2 regions of the Pseudomonas sp. VD-NE ins genome follow, and region 1 is predicted to be linked to the other one. Evidence: riboswitches for the same ligand, from Rfam matches in the RefSeq annotation. Region 1 holds a riboswitch; the other holds the start of a gene.
The links. Region 1 has a riboswitch for cobalamin ahead of cobO (cob(I)yrinic acid a,c-diamide adenosyltransferase). Riboswitches for the same ligand answer to the same signal wherever they lie in the genome.
Positions count from the first base shown of each region.

Region 2: linked by a shared signal. The riboswitch ahead of cobW (cobalamin biosynthesis protein CobW) and the one ahead of cobO (cob(I)yrinic acid a,c-diamide adenosyltransferase) in region 1 are both predicted to bind cobalamin.

Region 1 is NZ_CP134772.1:1,906,441-1,917,584, forward strand. It holds gene RMV17_RS08410 (DUF2066 domain-containing protein) at 1-75, shown strand, start outside; gene RMV17_RS08415 (AI-2E family transporter) at 110-1,183, shown strand; gene hda (DnaA regulatory inactivator Hda) at 1,390-2,094, shown strand; gene RMV17_RS08425 (C40 family peptidase) at 2,309-2,926, shown strand; gene RMV17_RS08430 (C40 family peptidase) at 3,147-3,683, shown strand; gene RMV17_RS08435 (sorbosone dehydrogenase family protein) at 3,816-5,129, opposite strand; gene RMV17_RS08440 (hypothetical protein) at 5,196-5,780, opposite strand; cobalamin riboswitch at 5,944-6,175, shown strand; gene cobO (cob(I)yrinic acid a,c-diamide adenosyltransferase) at 6,256-6,867, shown strand; gene RMV17_RS08450 (cobyrinate a,c-diamide synthase) at 6,864-8,264, shown strand; gene bluB (5,6-dimethylbenzimidazole synthase) at 8,261-8,911, shown strand; gene cbiB (adenosylcobinamide-phosphate synthase CbiB) at 8,908-9,816, shown strand; gene cobD (threonine-phosphate decarboxylase CobD) at 9,809-10,801, shown strand; gene RMV17_RS08470 (cobyric acid synthase) at 10,798-11,144, shown strand, end outside.
Region 2 is NZ_CP134772.1:2,803,107-2,814,250, reverse strand. It holds gene RMV17_RS12375 (AAA family ATPase) at 1-401, opposite strand, end outside; gene cobN (cobaltochelatase subunit CobN) at 625-4,473, opposite strand; gene cobW (cobalamin biosynthesis protein CobW) at 4,477-5,550, opposite strand; cobalamin riboswitch at 5,648-5,860, opposite strand; cobalamin riboswitch at 6,910-7,132, shown strand; gene RMV17_RS12360 (CbtB domain-containing protein) at 7,256-7,453, shown strand; gene RMV17_RS12355 (CbtA family protein) at 7,465-8,163, shown strand; gene RMV17_RS12350 (cobalamin biosynthesis protein) at 8,160-8,573, shown strand; gene cobM (precorrin-4 C(11)-methyltransferase) at 8,655-9,401, shown strand; gene nfuA (Fe-S biogenesis protein NfuA) at 9,561-10,145, opposite strand; gene RMV17_RS12335 (acyltransferase) at 10,203-11,144, opposite strand, start outside.

The DNA.
Region 1 (11,144 bases):
GTGGCTAGCGGCGCAACACCTGTCGCGGCGCCAGCCCCGATCCCGGCAGCACCGTCGTTGCGGTTTCGCTGGTAAGTCTTTCCTTATATAGAAGCAACAGGAGTGGTACATGGCCGATACGCGGCGTTGGTTCTGGCTCGGTGGGGTAGTCCTGCTTTGCGCGTTTGTATGGTTGCTGCACCCGATCCTCACGCCGTTTCTGGTGGCGCTGCTGCTGGCTTATCTGTTCGACCCATTGGTGGATCGCCTGGAACGGCTCGGTTTGTCGCGAACCTGGGGCGTGATCGCGGTGTTTGCCTTGTTCACTCTTATCGTCACCGCGCTGTTGCTGGTGCTGGTGCCGATGCTCGCCAAGCAGTTACTGCGTCTTTACGAACTGGCGCCGCAAATGCTCGACTGGCTGCAACACACGGCACTGCCGTGGGCGCAGGCGAAGCTGGGTCTGTCGGATGGTTTCTGGAAATTCGACAAGGTCAAAGCGGCGATCAGCGAACACATGGGTCAGACCACCGACATCGTCAGTGTGGTGCTGAGTCAGGCCACGGCATCGAGCCTGGCGCTGATCGGTTGGCTTGCGAATCTGGTATTGATCCCGGTGGTGAGCTTTTACTTGCTGCGCGACTGGGACGTGATGATGGCCAAGATCCGCAGCCTGCTGCCGCGTGATCGGGAAGAGACCATCGTATCGCTTGCCGGTGAATGTCATGAGGTACTGGGCGCGTTCGTTCGCGGTCAGTTGCTGGTGATGGTGGCGCTGGGCGTGATCTACGCAGCAGGCCTGATGATTGTCGGGCTGGAGCTGGGGCTGTTGATCGGACTGATTGCCGGTCTGGCGGCGATCGTGCCGTACATGGGCTTCGTGATTGGCATTGGTGCGGCACTGATTGCCGGGTTGTTCCAGTTCGGCGGCGACCTGTATCCGATGGTCGGGATCGTTGCCGTGTTCATGGTCGGTCAGGCGCTGGAAGGCATGGTGCTGACGCCTTTGCTGGTGGGCGATCGTATCGGTCTGCATCCGGTGGCGGTGATCTTTGCGATTCTGGCCGGTGGCGAACTGTTCGGTTTCACCGGTGTGCTGCTGGCATTGCCGGTGGCGGCAGTGATCATGGTGTTGGTGCGCCATGTGCACGATTTGTACAAGGATTCTGACATCTATAGTGGTATGGACGAGCCGGAGTTGTAATCGGGCAGGGCGGCCCGGCGAATAGCCGGGTTGGCCCGCGTCCTGCAGGCGCTGGCGCCAAAGAATCTGTCATAAAACCAGCGAGTTAACGCAAACCTTTGATTTTGCTTGGACTCTGCTGCATTGTGCGCTCAGCTTCACGGGTATAAACTTCGCAAACTTTACACAGAGGCCACTAACGGTTCCTTGAGAACTGTTCAGTCAGCATGAAACCGATTCAGCTGCCCCTAGGTGTGCGTCTGCGTGACGACGCCACCTTCATCAACTACTACCCAGGCGCCAATGCCGCTGCACTCGGCTATGTCGAGCGTCTATGCGAAGCCGACGCCGGCTGGACAGAAAGCCTGATCTACCTGTGGGGCAAGCACGGCGTAGGGCGTACGCATCTGTTGCAGGCGGCGTGTCTGCGATTCGAGCAGATGGGTGAGCCGGCGGTGTACTTGCCGCTGGCGGAGTTGATGGATCGCGGCGTCGAAATCCTCGATAACCTCGAACAGTACGAACTGGTTTGCCTGGACGACTTGCAGGTGATTGCCGGCAAGGCCGACTGGGAAGAGGCGATGTTTCATCTGTTCAACCGTCTGCGTGACAGTGGTCGGCGCCTGCTGATCGCTGCGGCCACTTCTCCGCGTGAACTGCCGGTCAAACTGGCTGACTTGAAATCGCGCCTGACCCTGGCGCTGATTTTTCAGATGCGTCCGCTCTCCGATGAAGACAAGTTGCGCGCTCTGCAATTGCGCGCATCGCGTCGCGGTCTGCACCTGACCGACGAGGTCGGGCATTTTATTTTGACTCGCGGCACTCGCAGCATGAGTGCCCTGTTTGACTTGCTTGAACAGCTCGATCAGGCCTCTTTGCAGGCTCAGCGCAAGCTGACCATCCCCTTCCTGAAAGAAACGCTGGGCTGGTAACGGCGCGGCTTTCAGCGTGTTTCGGCATATTTCAGGCGCCAGAAAATCCGCTTTCCTGCACGGTGTGCAGGCGGCGTATCGGTTCAAATGGGCTTAAGCGCTTAGATGTAAACGAGAAACCGGGAAGTCACAAAAAGATCGATTGAATTTGCAAATGAGGCTGATAGCGGGCATAGTCTCGGCTTCTTTACAACTATCAGCCACGGTCGTGCCCATGCTAAAGCGCTTCGCACCCCTCGTGCCTCTCGCACTCGTCACCCTGTTATACGGTTGCGCTGCTCATTCTCCAGTTCAAGAGCAGCCTCAACAGGTTAAAAATTCTGCCACGGCTCAGTCTTCCGTTATTTACCAGGAAGAGCTGGACACCGAAAAAGAACTCAACGAATTCAATGGCAAGAAGCCTTATCAGCTTCCTGTTCTGGCCGACAGCATCCTCGAACGCGGCATGTCCCTGATCGGTACCCGTTACCGTTTCGGCGGTACCTCTGAAGCCGGTTTTGATTGCAGTGGTTTCATCGGTTATCTGTTCCGCGAAGAAGCCGGCATGAACCTGCCACGCTCGACTCGCGAAATGATCAACGTCGATGCGCCGCTGGTCTCGCGCAGCAACCTTGAGCCGGGCGATCTGCTGTTCTTCGCCACCAACGGTCGTCGCGGTCGTGTCAGTCACGCCGGGATCTACCTCGGTGACAACCAGTTCATTCACTCCAGCAGTCGTCGCAGCGGCGGTGTTCGCATCGACAGCCTGGGTGACAGCTACTGGAGCAAGACCTTCATCGAAGCGAAACGCGCTTTGGCCAACGCTCCGACAGTCGTCACTGCTCGCAAGTAATTCCCCTGTTGTCGCTGCGTTCGCGGCGACAATCAGGCTCCCGGCAACAGAGTAGACGTATACTTTACAAGGTGAAGTTAAAGTCTTACTTGAAGTTTGCCGCGTAGCCGCTAGAATCCTGAATCTATATTGATGGCAAACCGCCTGCGTGCTCACGCAGGCGGTTTTGTTTTCTGTCCATCGGCAGAAAAAGCCGCAGCCAGATCAGGATGTTCTGCTTATGACGATGTCGGCCCGCCTCACTTTGATCTTCTTCGCAGCGCTGCTCAGCGCCTGCGCCAGTCGCACACCACCGCCTGCGCCAGTGGTTCGCGCTCCTGTCGTATTCGGTCCCTCCCAAGCTTTTTCGCCTGCTGCTGAAGACGTGCTGTTTCGCGCGCTAGGCCTGGTCGGTACGCCTTATCGTTGGGGCGGCAATACGCCGGATTCGGGATTTGATTGCAGCGGGTTGATCGGTTTTGTCTACCGTGATGCGGCGGGGATTTCGCTGCCACGTTCCACGCGCGAGATGATCGTCATGCAGGCGCCGAACGTCGGCAAGGAAGGCTTGCAGACTGGCGACCTGATCTTCTTCGCCACCAATGGCGGCTCGCAGGTCAGTCATGCGGGGATTTACGTTGGCGAAGGGCGCTTCGTGCATGCGCCAGCCACGGGCGGCACGGTGAAGCTGGACAGCCTGTCGAAGGCGTATTGGCAGAAAGCTTATCTGAGTGCCAAGCGGGTGTTGCAGCCGGAACATCTGGCGCATAACCCTTAGTAAAATCGCAGCAATCCTAATGTGGGAGCGAGCCTGCTCGCGAAAGCGGTGTATCAGTCAACTCAATGGAGACTGACACTACGCATTCGCGAGCAGGCTCGCTCCCACAGTTGTTTCAGGTCACATTCAACATCACTTCGTGGCCGAGACTCGCCACACCTTGTTGCCGACATCATCCGCCACCAGCAAGCCACCTTGCTGATCGATCACCACGCCCACCGGCCGACCTAGCGCATTCTCGTCCTTGTCGAGGAAACCGGTCAGCACATCCACCGGTTTGCCGCTCGGCTTGCCACCGGTAAACGGCACGAAAATCACTTTGTAGCCACTGTGCGGTTTGCGATTCCATGAGCCGTGCTGGCCAATAAACGCGCCTTCCTTGAACTGCGCCGGCAAGGCGTTGCCCTCGGCAAAACTCAGGCCCAGCGAGGCGGTGTGCGGCCCGACCGCGTAATCCGGGGCGATGGCTTTGGCCACCAGGTCCGGGTTCTGCGGCGTAACACGCACATCGACATGCTGACCGTAGTAACTGAACGGCCAGCCATAGAAACCACCGTCCTTCACAGAGGTGATGTAGTCCGGCACCAGATCACTGCCGATCTCGTCGCGTTCGTTGACCGCTGTCCACAGCGCGCCACTTTTCGGCTCCCAGGCCAGGCCATTGGGGTTGCGGATGCCTGAGGCGAAGATGCGGTGATTGCCGGTCGCCCGATCGACTTCCCAGATTGCCGCGCGGCCTTCCTCCTTATCCAGACCATTTTCGCCGACGTTGCTGTTCGAGCCGACCGTGACGTACAGCTTGCTGCCGTCCTTGCTGGCAATAACGTTTTTCGTCCAGTGGTGATTCAGCGTGCCGCCGGGCAGATCGACAACCTTGATTGGTTGCGACTTGATCTCGGTCGCGCCGGGTTCGTAGTTAAAGCGCAGCAAGCGATCGGTATCTGCGACGTACAGGTCATTGCCGACCAGCGTCATGCCGAACGGCGAGTTGAGGTTCTGCAGAAACACCGTGCGCGTCTCAGCCACGCCATCGTGATCGGCGTCACGCAGCAAGGTGATGCGGTTTGGGCTCGGTACGCCAGCGCCAGCCTTGCCCATGACCTTCTTCATCACCCAGCCACGAATGCCGCTGCTGTCATCCGGTTTTGGCGGGGCATTGGTTTCCGCCACTAGCACATCGCCATTGGGCAAGACATAGAGCCAGCGTGGATGATCGAGGCCTTCGGCGAACGCTGCCACCTGAGTGCCCGCCGCCGCGGTCGGTTTACCGCCCGCGGGCCAGCCGATCGCCGGGGCGATGTTCACCGTCGGGATCAGGGTCTTGTTCGGTTCGGGCAGTTTTGGTGACGGGCCGGTGCCGTCGGAGACTTGCAGGCTGGAGGTTTCACCGCAGGCGGCGAGTCCTCCGGCGAAGGCGATGACAAAAACGAACTGGGGCTTGCGCATTGCTGATCTTCCCTATGAATGCATTCCTAATCATAGAGGAGGGCGCAAGCCCGATGGTTCAACTGCTCAGCCGCGGGCTTCCTTGAACAGCACGGCGATGCCCGGGTGATAGTTGCCGGCTTCGCTGCGCAATTTGCGATAGGCATAGGGGAAATACCAGGCGACGGCGCAGGTGTGTTCCTTTTGCAGGTCGTCGACCATGTCCTGCAACTCTTCGGGGCTGGCGCTGTGCTGGGCTTTTTGCGGCGCGACAAACAGGCAGCCGAGCTTGAGGTCGCTGGCATAGCTGATGCGTTTGGCGTCGTTGGTGATGTCCAGCAGGGCTTGAGTCAGATTCAGGTTGGTAACCTTTGGCCAGCGCTGGGTGGCCTGGATAAAGGCGCGGTCTTCGGCGCCGGCCAGAAACAGATCGGCGCGAGCGTTGCGCTCGCCTTCTTCGTTCTGTTTGCGCGTGGCAGTGTCGTTCAAAGTAACCAGCTCGGCCATCCACGCCGCTGCCGAGAGCAATCCGAGATTGGCCTTCTCGTCATGCCAGTAAGGCGTGTCGCTGTCGCCGCGAACGGCGTTGTAGCGGTCGATACAGTCAAACCAGCGTTCAAGCACCGGGCGCAGAAATTCCAGGCGCGGGTTGCTGATGATCATGCCTTGCATCGTCATCATCCTTTATTGTTGTGGTGGGCTTTTCGGGAAAAGCATGGCTCTTTGATATCATTTGTATCAGTGTGGCACAAGATTGGCGGCAGATAATTGATCGGCGGCAGTTATTCGCCCGATGGCCGCCTCTTTAATTGACGCTCCACCCCCAACCCTCTAACCTTCGCGGCTTGTTTCAGGTGCTCTGTGACCGCTGTCGACAGAGTGAAACAGGGAAGCCGGTGAGGGTTGTCTTCAAGCGAAGAACTACCACGATCCCGGCGCTGCCCCCGCAACGGTAAATGAGTGAAAACTGCGCCTTGAGCCACTGCCTCGAAAGAAGCGGGAAGGCGCGCAGTCAGGCGAAACGCCGCTCATGAGCCCGGAGACCGGCCTGATCCATCCAGCGGCATCACGGTGGGCGATGCCAGGCTTTTTGCCGTCTATTCTTGTGCCTGCCCGCCGTTATCCAGCCTCAACGGAGAGCTCCCCCATGACTGATTCCCCCGAGCGCGACGAACGCCATCTGGCGCGTATGCAGCGCAAAAAAGCCGTGATCGATGAACGCATCGCCAACTCGCCCGACGAGTGCGGTCTGGTGTTGGTGCTGACTGGCAATGGCAAAGGTAAAAGCAGCTCGGCCTTCGGCATGCTCGCCCGCGCCATGGGCCACGGCATGCAGTGCGGTGTGGTGCAGTTCATCAAGGGCCGCAACAGCACCGGCGAAGAGCTGTTTTTCCGCCGCTTTCCCGAGCAAGTCCGCTTCCACGTGATGGGCGAAGGCTTCACCTGGGAAACCCAGGATCGTCAGCGCGACATCGCCGCTGCCGAAGCCGCGTGGGCGGTTTCCCGTGAGCTGCTGCGCGATCCGTCGATCGGTCTGGTGGTGCTCGACGAACTCAACATCGCCCTCAAGCACGGCTACCTCGATCTCGATCAGGTGCTCAGCGATCTGCAGGCGCGTCCGCCGATGCAGCACGTGATCGTCACCGGTCGCGCGGCCAAGCCGGAAATGATCGAGATGGGCGACACGGTCACCGAAATGGGCATGCTCAAACACGCCTTCCAGGCCGGCATCAAAGCGCAGAAAGGCGTCGAACTTTGAATCAACCACGTCACTGCCCGGCGGTCCTGATCGCCGCGCCGGCCTCCGGTCAGGGCAAGACCACCGTCACCGCCGCGCTCGCCCGTTTGCATCGCAATCAGGGGCGCAAGGTACGCGTGTTCAAATGCGGCCCGGACTTCCTTGATCCGATGATTCTCGAGCGCGCCAGCGGTGCGCCGGTGTATCAATTGGACATGTGGATGGTCGGCGAGCAGGAAAGTCGTCGTCTGTTATGGGAAGCCGCCGCCGAGGCGGATCTGATTCTGATCGAAGGCGTGATGGGCCTGTTCGACGGCACGCCGTCCAGTGCCGATCTGGCGCGACACTTCGGTGTACCGGTGCTTGGCGTGATTGATGGGACGGCGATGGCGCAGACCTTTGGTGCGTTGGCGCTAGGTTTGGCGAAGTATCAGCCGGATCTGCCGTTTGCCGGTGTATTGGCCAATCGAGTCGGCACCTTGCGCCATGCGCAATTGCTCGAAGGCAGCCTCACTGAGGGGCTGCGCTGGTACGGCGCGTTGTCCAGAGAAACCGGCATCGAATTGCCGAGCCGCCATCTCGGTCTGGTCCAGGCCAGTGAATTGAATGACCTCGATGTACGCCTCGACGCTGCCGCCGATGCATTGGCCAGCAGTTGCGAGGTAGCGCTGCCACCGGCCGTGGAGTTCGCCGCGCCGGACGTCATCGCTGTCGAGCCGCTGCTGAAGAATGTACGAATCGCCGTCGCCCGAGATGAAGCGTTTGCCTTCACCTACGGCGCGAGTCTGGATCTGCTGCGCGCGATGGGCGCCGAGTTGAGTTTCTTCTCGCCGATCCGCGACACGCAATTGCCTGAGGCGGACAGCCTGTATTTGCCCGGTGGGTATCCGGAACTGCACCACGTTGCGTTGTCGCAGAACACCGCGATGCTGGAGGCGATTCGTGCGCATCATGCGGCGGGGAAACCGTTGCTCGCTGAGTGTGGCGGGATGCTGTATCTGCTCGACTCGCTGACCGATGTTGAAGGTACGCGTGCTGAACTGGTCGGGTTGCTCAAGGGCGACGCGGTGATGCAAAAGCGTCTGGCGGCGCTGGCGCTGCAGGCGGTGGATCTGCCGGAAGGGTCGTTGCGCGGGCACACTTATCACCACTCCTTGACGACGACTGAGTTGCCGCCGATTGCGCGTGGCTTGAGCCCGAATGGCGGGCGTGGGGCCGAGGCGGTTTATCGGGAAGGGCGGATGACGGCTTCTTATGTGCACTTCTATTTTCCGTCGAATCCTGTGGCTGTCGCTGCACTGTTTGTGACTGACCTTGAGGCCGCCATCGCTGGCAAGCCAGCTCCCACAGGGGATTGCGTTTCGTCAGGTATTGCACCACCCACTGTGGGAGCTGGCTTGCCAGCGATGGGGCCATGACCGACAACACATTCTCCGAAGCCGAACGCGAAGCGGTTTATCGAGCCATCGCCGAACGCCGCGACATGCGCCACTTCACTGGCGGCACGGTCGAGCCGGATCTGCTGCGCCGACTCTTGGAAGCCGCCCACCAGGCCCCAAGCGTCGGCCTGATGCAGCCCTGGCGCTTCATTCGCATCAGCGACCGAACTTTACGTGGCCAGATCCAGAAGCTCGTGGAAGAAGAACGCATCCGCACGGCTGAAGCCCTCGGCGAGCGCAGCGACGAGTTCATGAAGCTCAAGGTCGAAGGTATCCATGACTGCGCCGAAGTGCTGGTTGCCGCATTGAAGGACGATCGCGAAAAGCACATTTTCGGTCGTCGCACGCTGCCGGAAATGGACATGGCCTCGCTGTCCTGCGCGATCCAGAATCTGTGGCTGGCTTCGCGTGCCGAAGGACTCGGCATGGGCTGGGTATCATTGTTCGAGCCACAGGCACTGGCTGATCTGTTGAAGTTGCCCGAAGGCGCAAAACCTCTGGCCGTTTTATGCCTGGGCCCGGTCAAGGAATTCTATCCGGCGCCGATGCTGGTACTCGAAGGGTGGGCGCAGGCGCGTCCGCTCAATGAGTTGCTGTACGACAATTATTGGGGAGTGAGTCAATGAGTGTGGCGTTGTTGAGTGTCGCTGCGGTCGCGCTGGATGCGCTGCTCGGTGAACCGAAACGCTGGCATCCGCTGGTGGCTTTCGGCAATTTTGCCGGGCGCATCGAGCAACGTTTCAACGCCGGTGGCCGGGGTTGGCGCAGCCATGGCGTCACCGCGTGGGTGATTGCCGTGCTGCCGCTGACCTTGCTCGCCACGGCGTTTTCCTGGGCGCCGTACGTGGGCTGGGTCGTCGAGATTCTCGCGCTGTATTGCGCCCTCGGCATGCGCAGCCTCGGTGAACATGTCGCGCCCGTCGCTGCTGCCCTGCGCGCGGATGATCTGGACGAGGCGCGCAAGCGTGTCGGCTATCTGGTCAGCCGCCAGACCGATGAACTCGACAGCACCGCCGTCGCTCGCGCTGCCACTGAGTCAGTGTTGGAAAACGGCAGTGACGCGGTGTTTGCCGCGCTGTTCTGGTTTGTCGTCGCCGGTGCGCCGGGCGTAGTGCTCTACCGCTTGAGCAACACGCTCGATGCGATGTGGGGCTATCGCAACGAACGCTTCGAACGTTTCGGTTGGGCCGCAGCAAAAATCGACGACGTGTTGAACTACATTCCTGCGCGTCTGGTGGCATTGACCTACGCGCTGCTGGGCAAAACCCGACTCGCGTTGAAGTGTTGGCGCACCCAGGCGCCGAAGTGGGACAGCCCCAACGCAGGTCCCGTGATGGCGGCCGGCGCCGGTGCGCTGGGCGTGGAATTGGGTGGGCCGGCGATTTACCACGGTGAACTTCACGACCGTCCGCAGCTTGGCGAGGGCGCAGCGGCTGACGCAGATTCCATCGACCGTGGCTGGCAATTGGTCCAGCGCGGGGTATGGTTATGGCTGCTGATTCTCTGCGTGGGGGCTGAATTCTATGCTTGAGCACGGTGGCCGGCTGCGCAAGGCGGCACTCGATTACGGCATTGCCGAAGCGGATTGGCTCGACCTGTCCAGCGGTCTGGCGCCGTGGCCATTCCCGATCCCGGACATCCCGCTGCGCGCCTGGGCGCGTTTGCCGGAAACCGATGACGGTCTGGAGCAAGCCGCGTGCGATTACTACGGTGCCGTGCAAGTGCTGCCGGTGGCCGGTTCGCAGATGGCCATCCAGTTGTTGCCGCGTTTGCGCCGGGCCGGCAAGGTCGGTGTGTTGTCGCCGTGTTATGCCGAACATGCCGAAGCGTGGCGCCGCAGTGGTTATATCGTGCGCGAGGTGCTGGAGCAGGAAGTCGAGTTCTTTCTCGACAGTCTCGACGTGCTGGTGGTGGTCAATCCGAACAATCCGACCGGCCTGAGCCTGACCCCGGCGCGCCTGCTTGACTGGCATGCGCGGCTCGCCCGGCGCGGTGGCTGGCTGGTGGTCGATGAAGCCTTTATGGACAACACGCCGCAACTGAGCCTGGCCCCGCATGCCCATCAAGTCGGGCTGATCGTGTTGCGTTCGTTCGGCAAGTTTTTCGGTCTGGCCGGGGTACGTCTGGGCTTTGTCCTGGCCGAGCGCAAGTTGCTCAAGCTGCTCGCCGAACAGGTCGGGCCTTGGGCGGTGAGCGGGCCGACGCGGGTGCTCGGGCAAGCGTGTCTGCAAGACACCGAAGGGCACACACGCCAACGGATTCGCAGCGATGAGGCCAGTGAACGGCTGGCAGCGTTGCTGGAACGCTACGGTTTCAAGCCGCAGGGCGGTTGCGCGCTGTTCCAGTGGCTGATCACCGAGCATGCCGAAACGCTGCACGCATTCATGGCCCGTCGCGGCATCCTCCTGCGCCTCTTCACCCACAACAGCAGTCTGCGCTTTGGCCTGCCTGCCGATGCCGCTGAAGAAGCGCGTCTCGAACGCGCTTTAAACGCTTTCGCCAAGGACCACCCATGACCACCCTGATGGTACAAGGCACCACTTCCGACGCCGGTAAAAGCACACTGGTGACGGCACTGTGCCGCTGGGCGACCCGCCAGGGCGTGGCGGTCGTACCGTTCAAACCGCAGAACATGGCGCTCAACAGCGCGGTGACCGCCGATGGCGGTGAGATCGGCCGTGCGCAAGCCGTGCAGGCGCAAGCGGCGTTTCTTGAACCGCACACTGACATGAACCCGGTGCTGCTCAAGCCCAACAGCGATACCGGCGCGCAAGTGATCATCCATGGTCGCGCGGTGACGTCGATGAATGCCGTGGCGTATCACGACTACAAAGCCATCGCGATGAAAGCGGTGCTCGC
Region 2 (11,144 bases), 900 kb from region 1:
ATACCGTCGCGCTCGATCAGATTGGTGCCGCTGGCGGCAACGTCGAGCAGCAGATCGACGAGGTGATCGGGCAGCAGGTTGACCTCATCGACGTAGAGCACACCGCCGTCAGCCTTGGCCAGTACGCCTGGCGAGAACTGCGCGCGGCCCTCGCTGAGGGCCGCGTCGAGGTCGAGGGTGCCGACCAGACGTTCTTCGGTGGCGCCCAGCGGCAAAGTGACGAATTGACCGCTGGCGAGCAGATCGGCCAAGCCTCGGGCTAGAGTGGATTTGGCCATGCCGCGCGGGCCTTCGATAAGTACGCCGCCGATTTTCGGGTCGATTGCGGTGAGGCACAGGGCGAGCTTGAGGTCATCGGCGCCGACCACGGCGGAGAGCGGGAAATGTGGGGTGTCGGTCATTTGGGGTTTCTCTGTCGTGGTCTTGGGTGTTCTTGGTGTGGTGGTGTGTCAGTTGGGGTGGCCCTCACCCTAGCCCTCTCCCGGAGGGAGAGGGAACTGATCTGGGTGTTCTTGCAAATTGCGCCGACCTGAACTATCGAGTTGAACTCAGGCCTCAAAGCCAACACAAATCGGCCCCCTCTCCCTCCGGGAGAGGGCTGGGGTGAGGGTAGCTTTCGACCGGCTACATATCTTCCTCAATATCCAACAGTAGATTCTCCAGCGCCTCTTTATAAGCCCCCGGCGCCTGCCACATCCCGCGTTGCTGCGCTTCCAGCATCCGTTCGGTCATGTCCCTCAGCGCATGCGGATTATGCTCGCGCACAAACTCCCGAGTCGCCGGATCAAGCAAATAGGCATCCGCCAGCAACGCATACTGATGATCATCGATCAATTGCGTCGTCGCATCGAACGCGAACAGGTTGTCGACCGTCGCGGCCATTTCGAACGCGCCTTTATAGCCGTGGCGCTTGACCCCGTCGATCCATTTCGGATTGGCTGCGCGCGAGCGAATCACCCGGTTCAGTTCTTCTTTCAAGGTGCGAATCTTCGGCAGATCCGGCTGGCTGTGATCGCCGTGATAACTCGCCGCGGCTTCACCACGCAGGCTTTCCACGGCAGCCAGCATGCCGCCCTGGAACTGGTAATAGTCGTTGGAATCGAGCAAGTCGTGCTCGCGGTTATCCTGATTCTGCAGCACTGCTTGCACCTGGCTCAGACGCTGGACGAATTGCTCGCGGGCGGCGGTGCCTTCGTCAGAACCGCCGTAAGCGTAGGCGCCCCAGTTCAGATAGACCTCGGCAAGGTCTTCGCGGCTCTGCCACAAGCGCCCATCGATCGCGCCCTGCACACCGGCGCCATAAGCACCGGGCTTGGCGCCGAAAATCCGCCAGCCGGCCTGGCGCCGCGCGGTGTCCTCATCGAGGCCCGATTGCAGCAGCGCCTCGCGTTCGGCACGCACTTTGGCGGCCAACGGGTTGAGATCGTCCGGCTCGTCCAGTGCCGCTACTGCCTGCACCGCCGCGTCGAACAGACGAATCAGGTTGGCGAAGGCATCGCGGAAAAATCCGGAAACCCGCAGTGTGACGTCGACACGCGGTCGGTCGAGCAGGCTCAGCGGCAGAATTTCGAAATCATCGACGCGCTGACTGCCGGTGGCCCATACCGGACGCACGCCCATCAGCGCCATGGCCTGAGCGATGTCATCGCCGCCGGTGCGCATGGTGGCCGTGCCCCAGACCGACAAACCGAGCTGGCGCAGGTGATCGCCGTGGTCCTGCAGGTGCCGTTCCAGAATCAACGTCGCCGACTGGAAACCGATGCGCCATGCGGTGGTGGTCGGCAGGTTGCGCACGTCCACCGAGTAGAAATTGCGGCCGGTGGGCAGAACGTCGAGGCGACCGCGGCTGGGTGCACCGCTTGGGCCGGCGGGGACGAAGCGGCCGCTGAGGGCGTCGAGCAGGCCGCGCATTTCAGCAGGGCCGCAGGCGTCCAGGCGTGGAGCGACGACTTCACGCAGCGACTGGATAATCGCATTCACATCAGCCCCCCCCGATCCCTGTGGGAGCGAGCTTGCTCGCGAAAGCTGTGTGTCAGTGAATGAAGTGTTGGCTGACACGACGCCTTCGCGAGCAAGCTCGCTCCCACAGGGATCGTGCAGGGTTTGGGAAATCAGCTGTGTGGCAAACAGTTCAAGGCGTTCGCGGGTGTCGCCGGCGGTGCGCCAGACTTCATCGCTTTGCGCTTGCAGTGCTTCGGGACGCGGGCCGGTCCATGGGTCGGCCAACGCGCAATCGAGCGGATCGAAACCCAGTTCGAATGCCTTGGCGAGTGCGCGCAAAAGGCTTGATTGCGCGCCTTTGCCGTCACCGCGCGGAATGCGCAGTAACGCCAATAACGTATCGATGCGCAAACGGCCGCTCGGTGACTCACCAAAAATGTGCAAACCATCGCGAATCTGCGATTCCTTCAAATCACACAAATACGTATCCAGGCGCGGCAACCAGATCGCCGCGTCGGCGTCGCTGTCCAGTCCGGCGTCGAGTTGCAGTTCGCGGTCGATCTGCGTCTCGCGCACCAGTTGCAGAATGTCGCGCTGCAGTTCGCGGGCGCGGCGCGGATCAAGCAACTGCGCTTCGTAATACTCGTCGGCCAGCAACTCCAGATTGCGCAACGGACCGTAAGTTTCGGCGCGGGTCAGCGGCGGCATCAGATGATCGATGATCACCGCTTGCGTGCGCCGTTTGGCCTGCGCGCCCTCGCCCGGATCATTGACGATAAACGGGTAGATATTCGGCAGCGGCCCGAGCAATGCGTCCGGCCAGCAGTTTTCCGAAAGGCCCACGCCTTTGCCCGGCAGCCATTCGAGGTTGCCGTGCTTGCCGACGTGGATCACGCCATGGGCGTCGTAGGTGTTGCGCAGCCAGAAATAGAACGCCAGATAAGCGTGGGGCGGCACCAGATCCGGATCGTGATAGACCGCACTCGGGTCAACCTGATAACCACGCGCCGGTTGAATGCCGACAAAGGTCAGGCCGAAGCGAGTGCCGGCGATCATCATGCGGCCGTCGCGGCACATCGGATCGTTTTGCGGCGCACCCCAACGCTCAATCACGGCGGCGCGATTGGCCTCGGGCAGCGCATTGAACATCGCTAAATAATCGTCCATCGCCAGGCTTTGCTGGCACGGGCGCAGGTCAATCGTGTCGAGATCGTTGCTGACGCCGCCGAGCAATTGCTGGATCAACTCGGTGCCGCTCTCCGGCAGCTCAGCGGTGAGCGGATATCCCTCAGCTTGCAAGGCACGCAAAATATTCAGCGCCGCTGCCGGCGTGTCGAGACCGACGCCGTTTCCGATGCGGCCATCACGGGTCGGGTAGTTGGCGAGAATCAACGCGATGCGTTTTTCGCCGTTCGGCACCCGCGCCAGATCGATCCAGCGCCGCGCCAGTTCGGCGACAAAATCCATGCGCTCAGGCTGCGCGCGATAGCAGACCACATCGGACTGACTGCGCTCACTGCGCCAGGCCAGATCCTTGAAGCTGATCGGCCGGCTGATGATGCGTCCGTCGAGTTCCGGCAAGGCAATGTGCATGGCCAGATCGCGCGGGCCGAGGCCCTGCTCGCTGTCACGCCAACCAGGCTCGTTGTCCTGCGCGCAGATCGCCTGAATCACCGGGATGTCGCGGCGAAACGGCCGCAAGTGCGGCGCTTCGGGGCTGGACTGAGCGAATCCGGTGGTGTTGAGAATTACACCGGCCTCGATCTCATCCAACCAATCCTCGACTACCGTCAGGCAGCCGGGCTCTTTCAGACTGGCCACCGCGATGGGCAACGGATTAAGACCCGCCACCTGCAAGCGCTGGCAGAAAACATCGATGAACGCGGTGTTCGCCGCTTGCAAATGCGAGCGGTAAAACAGCACCGCCGCGACCGGGTTCTCGGGCAGCCATTCGGCTTGCCAGTCACTCAGTGCGGCGCTGGTTTTATTCGGGTGGTAAATCGCCGTGCGCGGCAGGGCTTGCGGTTCTTCCCAAGCGTAATCGCGGGCGAGCCAACGGGTGGCCAGGCAGCGGAAGAAATCCAGCGCATTGCCCATACCGCCCTGCCGCAAGAATTGCCAGAGCCGGTCGCGATCCTCGGCATTGACGGTGCTCAGGTCGCTGAGCTCCGGATCGGGCCGGTCATCGCCCGGCACCAGAATCACCTGCACACCGCGCTCGGACAACTCGATCAGACGCTCGACGCCGTAACGCCAATAGGCGATGCCGCCGTGCAGCGAGATCAGGATCACCTTGGCGTGACGCAACACTTCATCGACGTACAGATCGACCGAAGCGTGATTCTGCACCTGCATCGGATTGGCCAGACGCAGGCTCGGGTAATCCTCGGGCAACTGCTGCGCGGCTTCGGCGAGCAGCGCGAGGCTAGAGTCGCCGCTGCACAGGATCACCAGCTCGGCGGGGGTTTGGCCAAGGTCGGCAATGTTGTCATCCGAGACGAAACCGCCGGGCTGAGTCCTGAGCAGGTGCATGGCTTAAACGCTGAGCGCGGCGCGCAGTTGCGCTTCGAGTTGGGCGGCGTCGAGTTCCTGGCCGATCAGCACCAGACGCGTGACGCGCGCTTCATCGGCGCCCCACTGACGGTCGAAATGCTTGTCGAAACGCGTGCCCACGCCCTGGATCAGCAGGCGCATCGGCTTGTTCGGAATGGCAGCGAAACCTTTGACACGGAGGATGCCGTGCTTGACCACCAGTTGCGTCAGGGCATCGAGCAGCAGGCTTTCGTCGGCCTGCGGCAGTTCGATGGAGATCGAATCGAAGGCGTCGTGATCGTGGTCATCGTGATCATCATCGCCTTCACCGTGGTGATGGTCGTGGTGACTGTGACGGCTGTCGATGTGTTCTTCGGAACCGGCGCCGAGGCCGATCAGCACGTCCAGCGGCAGACGGCCGTTGCTGGCTTCGATGATTTTCACCGCCGGTGGCAGCTCTTCGGCGACTTCAGCGCGGACGCGAGCGAGATCTTCCGGGCTGGTCTGGTCGGCCTTGTTGAGGATGACGAGGTCGGCGCTGGCCAGTTGGTCGGCGAACAGTTCGTGCAGCGGCGATTCGTGATCGAGGTTCGGGTCGAGTTTGCGCTGAGCATCGACCTGATCCGGGAACGCAGCGAAAGTGCCAGCGGCCACGGCCGGGCTGTCGACCACGGTGATCACCGCGTCAACGGTGCAGGCACTGCGGATTTCCGGCCACTGGAAGGCTTGCACCAAAGGTTTTGGCAGGGCCAGACCGGAAGTTTCGATGAGGATGTGGTCGAGATCGCCGCGACGCGCGACCAGTTCGCGCATCACCGGGAAGAATTCTTCCTGAACGGTGCAGCACAGGCAGCCGTTGGCCAGTTCGTAAACGCGGCCGGTGGCTTCTTCTTCGGTGCAACCGATGGTGCATTGCTTGAGAATTTCACCGTCGATGCCCAACTCGCCGAACTCGTTGACGATCACCGCGATGCGGCGGCCCTGAGCGTTGTCGAGCATGTGCCGCAGCAGTGTGGTTTTGCCCGAGCCGAGGAAGCCGGTGACGATGGTGACGGGGAGTTTGGCCAGTGTTTTCATCGGTATGCCCTTTGGCAAGCGGCGGGCATACGGGACGAGAACCGGCAACGCGCGTGCGCGCCGGAAGCGTTCGCCACCGGATCACCCCGCCCGGTTGTAGTGAGAATCTGTGCGAGGCAGGTCTCCTGGCTGACGGTGTTCAGGCGTTGGGCCTGGCGTTTGCTGCGCCTTCCCGCTGGCTCATAAGTTGAGCTGGCAGTGGCGTGGCAGCGAACAGCACCGTTCACAGTTGCGGGGGCAGCCGCGGCATTGACCGCGTTCCCTTCTTAGCTTCGGCGTGGGCCGAAGAACCTCGAAGGCGCAAGGCTACGCATGGCTTGCTTATGGGTCAATGGGGTTGGGGTTTGGTTATGTGAGCATATCCTTTGCTGCGGGTGCCGCCGCTGGCGGTTTCGCTCTTACAGCGACTCACTTTTCCAGACGCCGAAAAGTAAGCAAAAGGCTTTGCCCCGGCGTACGGCACTTCGCTGAGGCTCAGTGTTCCCTCACTACGGTGTCCATCCGGGGGCATCGCCTACGGTTTGCTTCGCTGCACCTCCTCTCGATGTGTTCGACTTCGTCGAACGGCGCTGCGCGCCTACCCCCCGGATGAACACCTTCGCTCGGCCTGCCGAAGGGGCAAAAAAGCCAGATCAAAAGCCAGATCAAGAACCAAAGCCAGATCAAGAGCCCCTCACCCTAGCCCTCTCCCAGAGGGAGAGGGGACTGATCTCGGTGTTTGGGGGAGGTACGCCGACGTGCGATACCGAGTCGAACTCAGGCTTTGAAAAGCAAAAATCACAAGCCAGATCAAAAGCCCCTCACCCTAGCCCTCTCCCGGAGGGAGAGGGAACTGATTGAGGTGTTTGGAGGAGGTACGCCGACGTGCGATATCGAGTTGAACTCAGATTCTGAAAAGCCCACAAATCGGCTCCCTCTCCCTCCGGGAGAGGGCTGGGCGGGCGGCGTTCCGATGAGGGGAGAATTCACCACAAAACCAAAGCCGAACACGCTGTGCTCCTCACCACTCAATAGGCCGAGTGTCAGCTCGCCTGCTCTTGATCTTGATCTCGGAGCCCGTCGGCAGGCTGAGTGGAGGGATTGATCCGGGGGGGGGAGCGTAGCGACCGTTTGGCGCAGCCAAACACATCGAGAGGAGGTGCAGCGAAGCAAACCGTAGACGATGCCCCCCGGATCAATCCCGGAGCGAAGGAACCCCGAGCTTTAGCGAGCGGGCCGAACGTCAGGGCAAAGCGTTTTTGGTTACTTTTTAGGCGTTTGTAAAAAGTGACCCGCCGTAAGGGCGGAACCCTAAGCAGCCGTTACCGCAGCAACGGATATGCCCCCCATTCATTGACTCAAATCCCCGCCTCATGCTCTCCTACACAACTTGTTACGGGTGCCCTTCACAGGGTGAAACGGGAAACCGGTGAATCATGTGCTTTACTCAAGCCCATGTCAGTCCAGTGCTGCCCCCGCAACGGTAAGCGAGCGAAGCGTCAAAACCACTGTGCCAGTGCGGCATGGGAAGGTGACGCTTGCAGGTCGGCCTGACGCCAACCCCTCGTGAGCCCGGAGACCGGCCCGCAACACACAGCCCGCACCTTGTGCGTCGCTGAACATAACAAACCCGCGGTGGGCGGGCGCTGTTCGAACCTCTGCGAGCCCGACCCGCAGGGGTTTTCATGCGCTCAAATCACCCGCTGACACTCCAGAGGGAAGCGCCATGTCGATCATCAGCAGCACCGGCAGCAACACGGACAAAATCACCAGCACCGCCACCCTGAGCCAACGCCTGAGCGCCGCGATCTTTGCGTCGATCCTCGGCGCCAGCCTGGTCTACTTCGCCGGTTTCTCGCACATCGAAGCGGTGCACAACGCCGCCCACGATACCCGCCACAGCGCCGCGTTCCCGTGCCACTGAGACCTGCCGACATGATCAAGCGTATTGCGCAAACCGCAGGTTTCACCGGTCTGCTGGCCGCCCTGCTCCTCACCCTGCTGCAAAGCTTTTGGGTCTCGCCGCTGATTCTGCAGGCGGAAACCTTCGAGAAGTCCGAGCCGGTGGCGGTTCACGAACACGCCGCTGGCGTGGCTGCGCACACCCACGATGCCGACGCCTGGGAGCCGGAAGACGGCTGGCAGCGCGTGGTTTCGACCACGGGCGGCAATCTGGTGGTGGCCGTCGGTTTCGCCCTGATGCTCGCCGGCCTCTACACCCTGCGTGCACCGACAAAAACCTCGCAAGGTCTGCTCTGGGGTCTGGCCGGTTATGCGACGTTCGTGCTTGCGCCGACCTTGGGCCTGCCGCCTGAACTGCCCGGCACCGCTGCAGCCGATCTGGCTTCGCGGCAGACGTGGTGGATCGGCACGGCCGCTTCGACCGCTGCCGGCCTGGCTCTCATCGTGTTCAGCCGCCACTGGCTGATGAAGATCCTCGGCGTGGCCATCCTCGCCGTGCCGCACGTGATCGGCGCGCCGCAACCGGAAGTGCATTCGATGCTCGCCCCCGAGGCATTGGAAGCTCAGTTCAAAATCGCTTCGCAGTTGACCAACGTGGCGTTCTGGCTCGCCTTGGGCCTGATCAGCGCCTGGTTGTTCCGCCGCAAAAGCGCTGGCCAATACCACGCATGACCGATGACAGCGCAGCGCCGACCTTCGTGGTCGGTCTGGGCTGCCAGCGCGGCTGCCCGGCCAGCACGCTGCGCGCGTTACTCGACCAAGCCTTACAGGCGCATCGCATAGAGCTTGAAGCGGTCAAGGCATTGGCCAGCATCGACCTGAAGCGCGACGAGCCGGGCCTGCAAGAACTTGCCACGCAACTGGCCCTGCCCTTGCTGTACTTCAGCAGCGAAGAACTGGCCAGTTATCAGCAACGACTCAGCCACCATTCGCAAATTGCCTACGAGCGCACCGGTTGCTACGGCGTGGCGGAAAGTGCAGCGTTGGCACTCGCCGAACAGCTGATTCAGGCTCCGGCAAAATTGCTGATTTCCCGGCAGAAATACGCTCAGGCCACGTTGGCATTGGCCGGCGCGGCGTAAAATTCCGATAATCCCCGCCATTGATCATGAGCGTTGTTCATCTGCAACGCGGTTGTGCCCTCTTTTACTCAGGATTCAACGATGACCGTCTACTTCATCGGCGCCGGCCCCGGCGACCCGGAATTGATTACCGTCAAAGGCCAGCGGCTGATCCGCAGCTGCCCGGTGATTATCTACGCAGGCTCGCTGGTGCCTGCTGCAGTACTCGATGGCCATCAGGCGGAAATGGTGGTGAACAGCGCTGAACTGCATCTGGAGCAGATCATCGAACTGATCAAGACCGCACGCGCCAAGGGTCAGGATGTGGCGCGGGTGCATTCCGGCGATCCGAGTCTGTATGGCGCGATCGGTGAGCAGATCCGTTATCTGCGCGAGCTGGATATTCCGTTCGAGATCATTCCGGGAGTGACGGCAACGGCAGCCTGTGCGGCGTTACTCGGTGCGGAGCTGACGTTGCCGGACGTGTCGCAAAGCGTGATTCTGACCCGCTACGCCGACAAGACCGCGATGCCGGCAGGCGAAGAGCTCGGCAGTCTGGCGCAGCATGGTGCGACGATGGCGATTCATCTGGGGGTTAACCATCTGCAGAAGATTCTGGCGGAACTGCTGCCGCATTACGGCGCGGACTGCCCGATTGCGGTGATTCACCGGGCGACGTGGCCGGATCAGGATTGGGTGGTGGGAACGCTGGCGGATATCGCCGGGAAGGTCGAGGCCAAAGGGTTTCGGCGTACGGCGTTGATTCTGGTTGGGCGCGTTTTGGGCAGTGAGGTGTTTAGCGAGTCATCGTTGTATCGCGCTGGGCATGCTCACCTCTATCGCCCTTGAAGGCCCTTTCGCGAGCAGGCTCGCTCCCACATTTGACCTCATTCCAAAAGTGGGAGCGAGCCTGCTCGCGAAGGCGTCAGTACATTTCATCCATAAAAAACTCACCCATAAAAAAACGGCGCTCACGGGGCGCCGTTTTTCATGTCCGCAGCGAACACCTTAGTAGTAGGCGTTTTCTTTCTGCGTGTGGTCGGTCACGTCGCGAACGCCCTTCAGCTCAGGAATGCGCTCAAGCAGAGTGCGCTCGATGCCTTCCTTCAAGGTTACGTCCGCCTGGCCGCAGCCCTGGCAACCGCCACCGAACTGCAGCACGGCGATGCCGTCTTCAACCACATCGATCAGGCTGACCTGACCGCCGTGGCTGGCCAGCCCCGGGTTGATTTCGGTTTGCAGGTAGTAGTTGATGCGCTCATTGACCGGGCTGTCGGCGTTGACCATCGGCACTTTGGCGTTTGGCGCCTTGATGGTCAGCTGGCCGCCCATGCGGTCGGTGGCGTAGTCGACAACGGCGTCATCGAGAAACGCTTCGCTGAAGTGATCGATGTAAGCGGTGAAGCTTTTCAGCCCCAGCGCGGTGTCTTCAGGTTTTTCTTCGCCCGGCTTGCAGTAGGCAATGCAGGTTTCGGCGTACTGGGTGCCAGGCTGGGTGATGAAGACGCGGATGCCGATGCCCGGGGTGTTCTGCTTGGAGAGCAGATCGGCCAGGTAATCGTGAGCGGCGTCGGTAATGGTAATAGCGGTCATGGAAACTCCTCGCAGGCTTGGGCGCAGTTTACGCCAATCGTTGCGCCGGACAAAGTCCTAGTATTTTTGTCGGGAAAGATTCTCGTCCGCCCCGTCGTCGATCCGCGCCTTGAGCCAGCGATAGCTGCGTTTTTCCACCCATTCGTAGCTCAACCAGGAGCCAACGCCGATGGCCAGCGCGCACACGACAAACATCAAATACGGGTTGATACCGTAGCGCCGCGCGATAAAACCACCCGCCGACAACACCAGAACGTGCATCAGATACACCGAATACGAGCAATCGCCGAGCAGTTTGAGCACGCGACTGCGCTCGACATACCGCTCCAGCGCCATGCAGGACAACACCAACACCGCACTGGGCAAACCCCAGTTGAGCAACCGCGGCGCCGGTGCCAAATGATAGATCGTCAGCAGTGCCGCGATGATGCCAGCCAGCGGCAACCATAAACCGGCGCCGATCCAGCCCCGGCGATAGAGCATGCCAATGCCGATCCCCAGCAGAAACTCGTAAACGATGTCCGAGCGATAGAACGCGCTGACCCAGCCGAACCCGGTCCAGGCCTGACACACGGCAAACAACAGCGCCGCGACCACCAACAACCGCACCTGCAAGCGAAACAGCAGCGCCCAGGCAAACAGCAGGTAGAAAAGCATTTCGTAATTCAACGTCCAGCCGACATTCAACGTCGGATAGATGCCGTAGCCGCCGGGATTCTCGGTAGGAATGAACAGCAACGACAGCAACAGATGGCCCCAGTCCACCGTCTGATCCGGCAGTAACGGCTGGGCGAATACCACCAGCAGTGCCATCAACAGCGTGTAAAGCCAGTACGCCGGGACGATGCGAAAAAGCCGATACAGCAGGAAACGCGCGGGCGGCAGCGCTTTGTTTTCGGTCGAGAGGAAAATCACCAGACCGCTGATGACAAAGAAGATGTCGACGCCCACCGCGCCCTTGTCGATGAACAGCTGCCCGATCGGCCCGCGTGCCTGGAA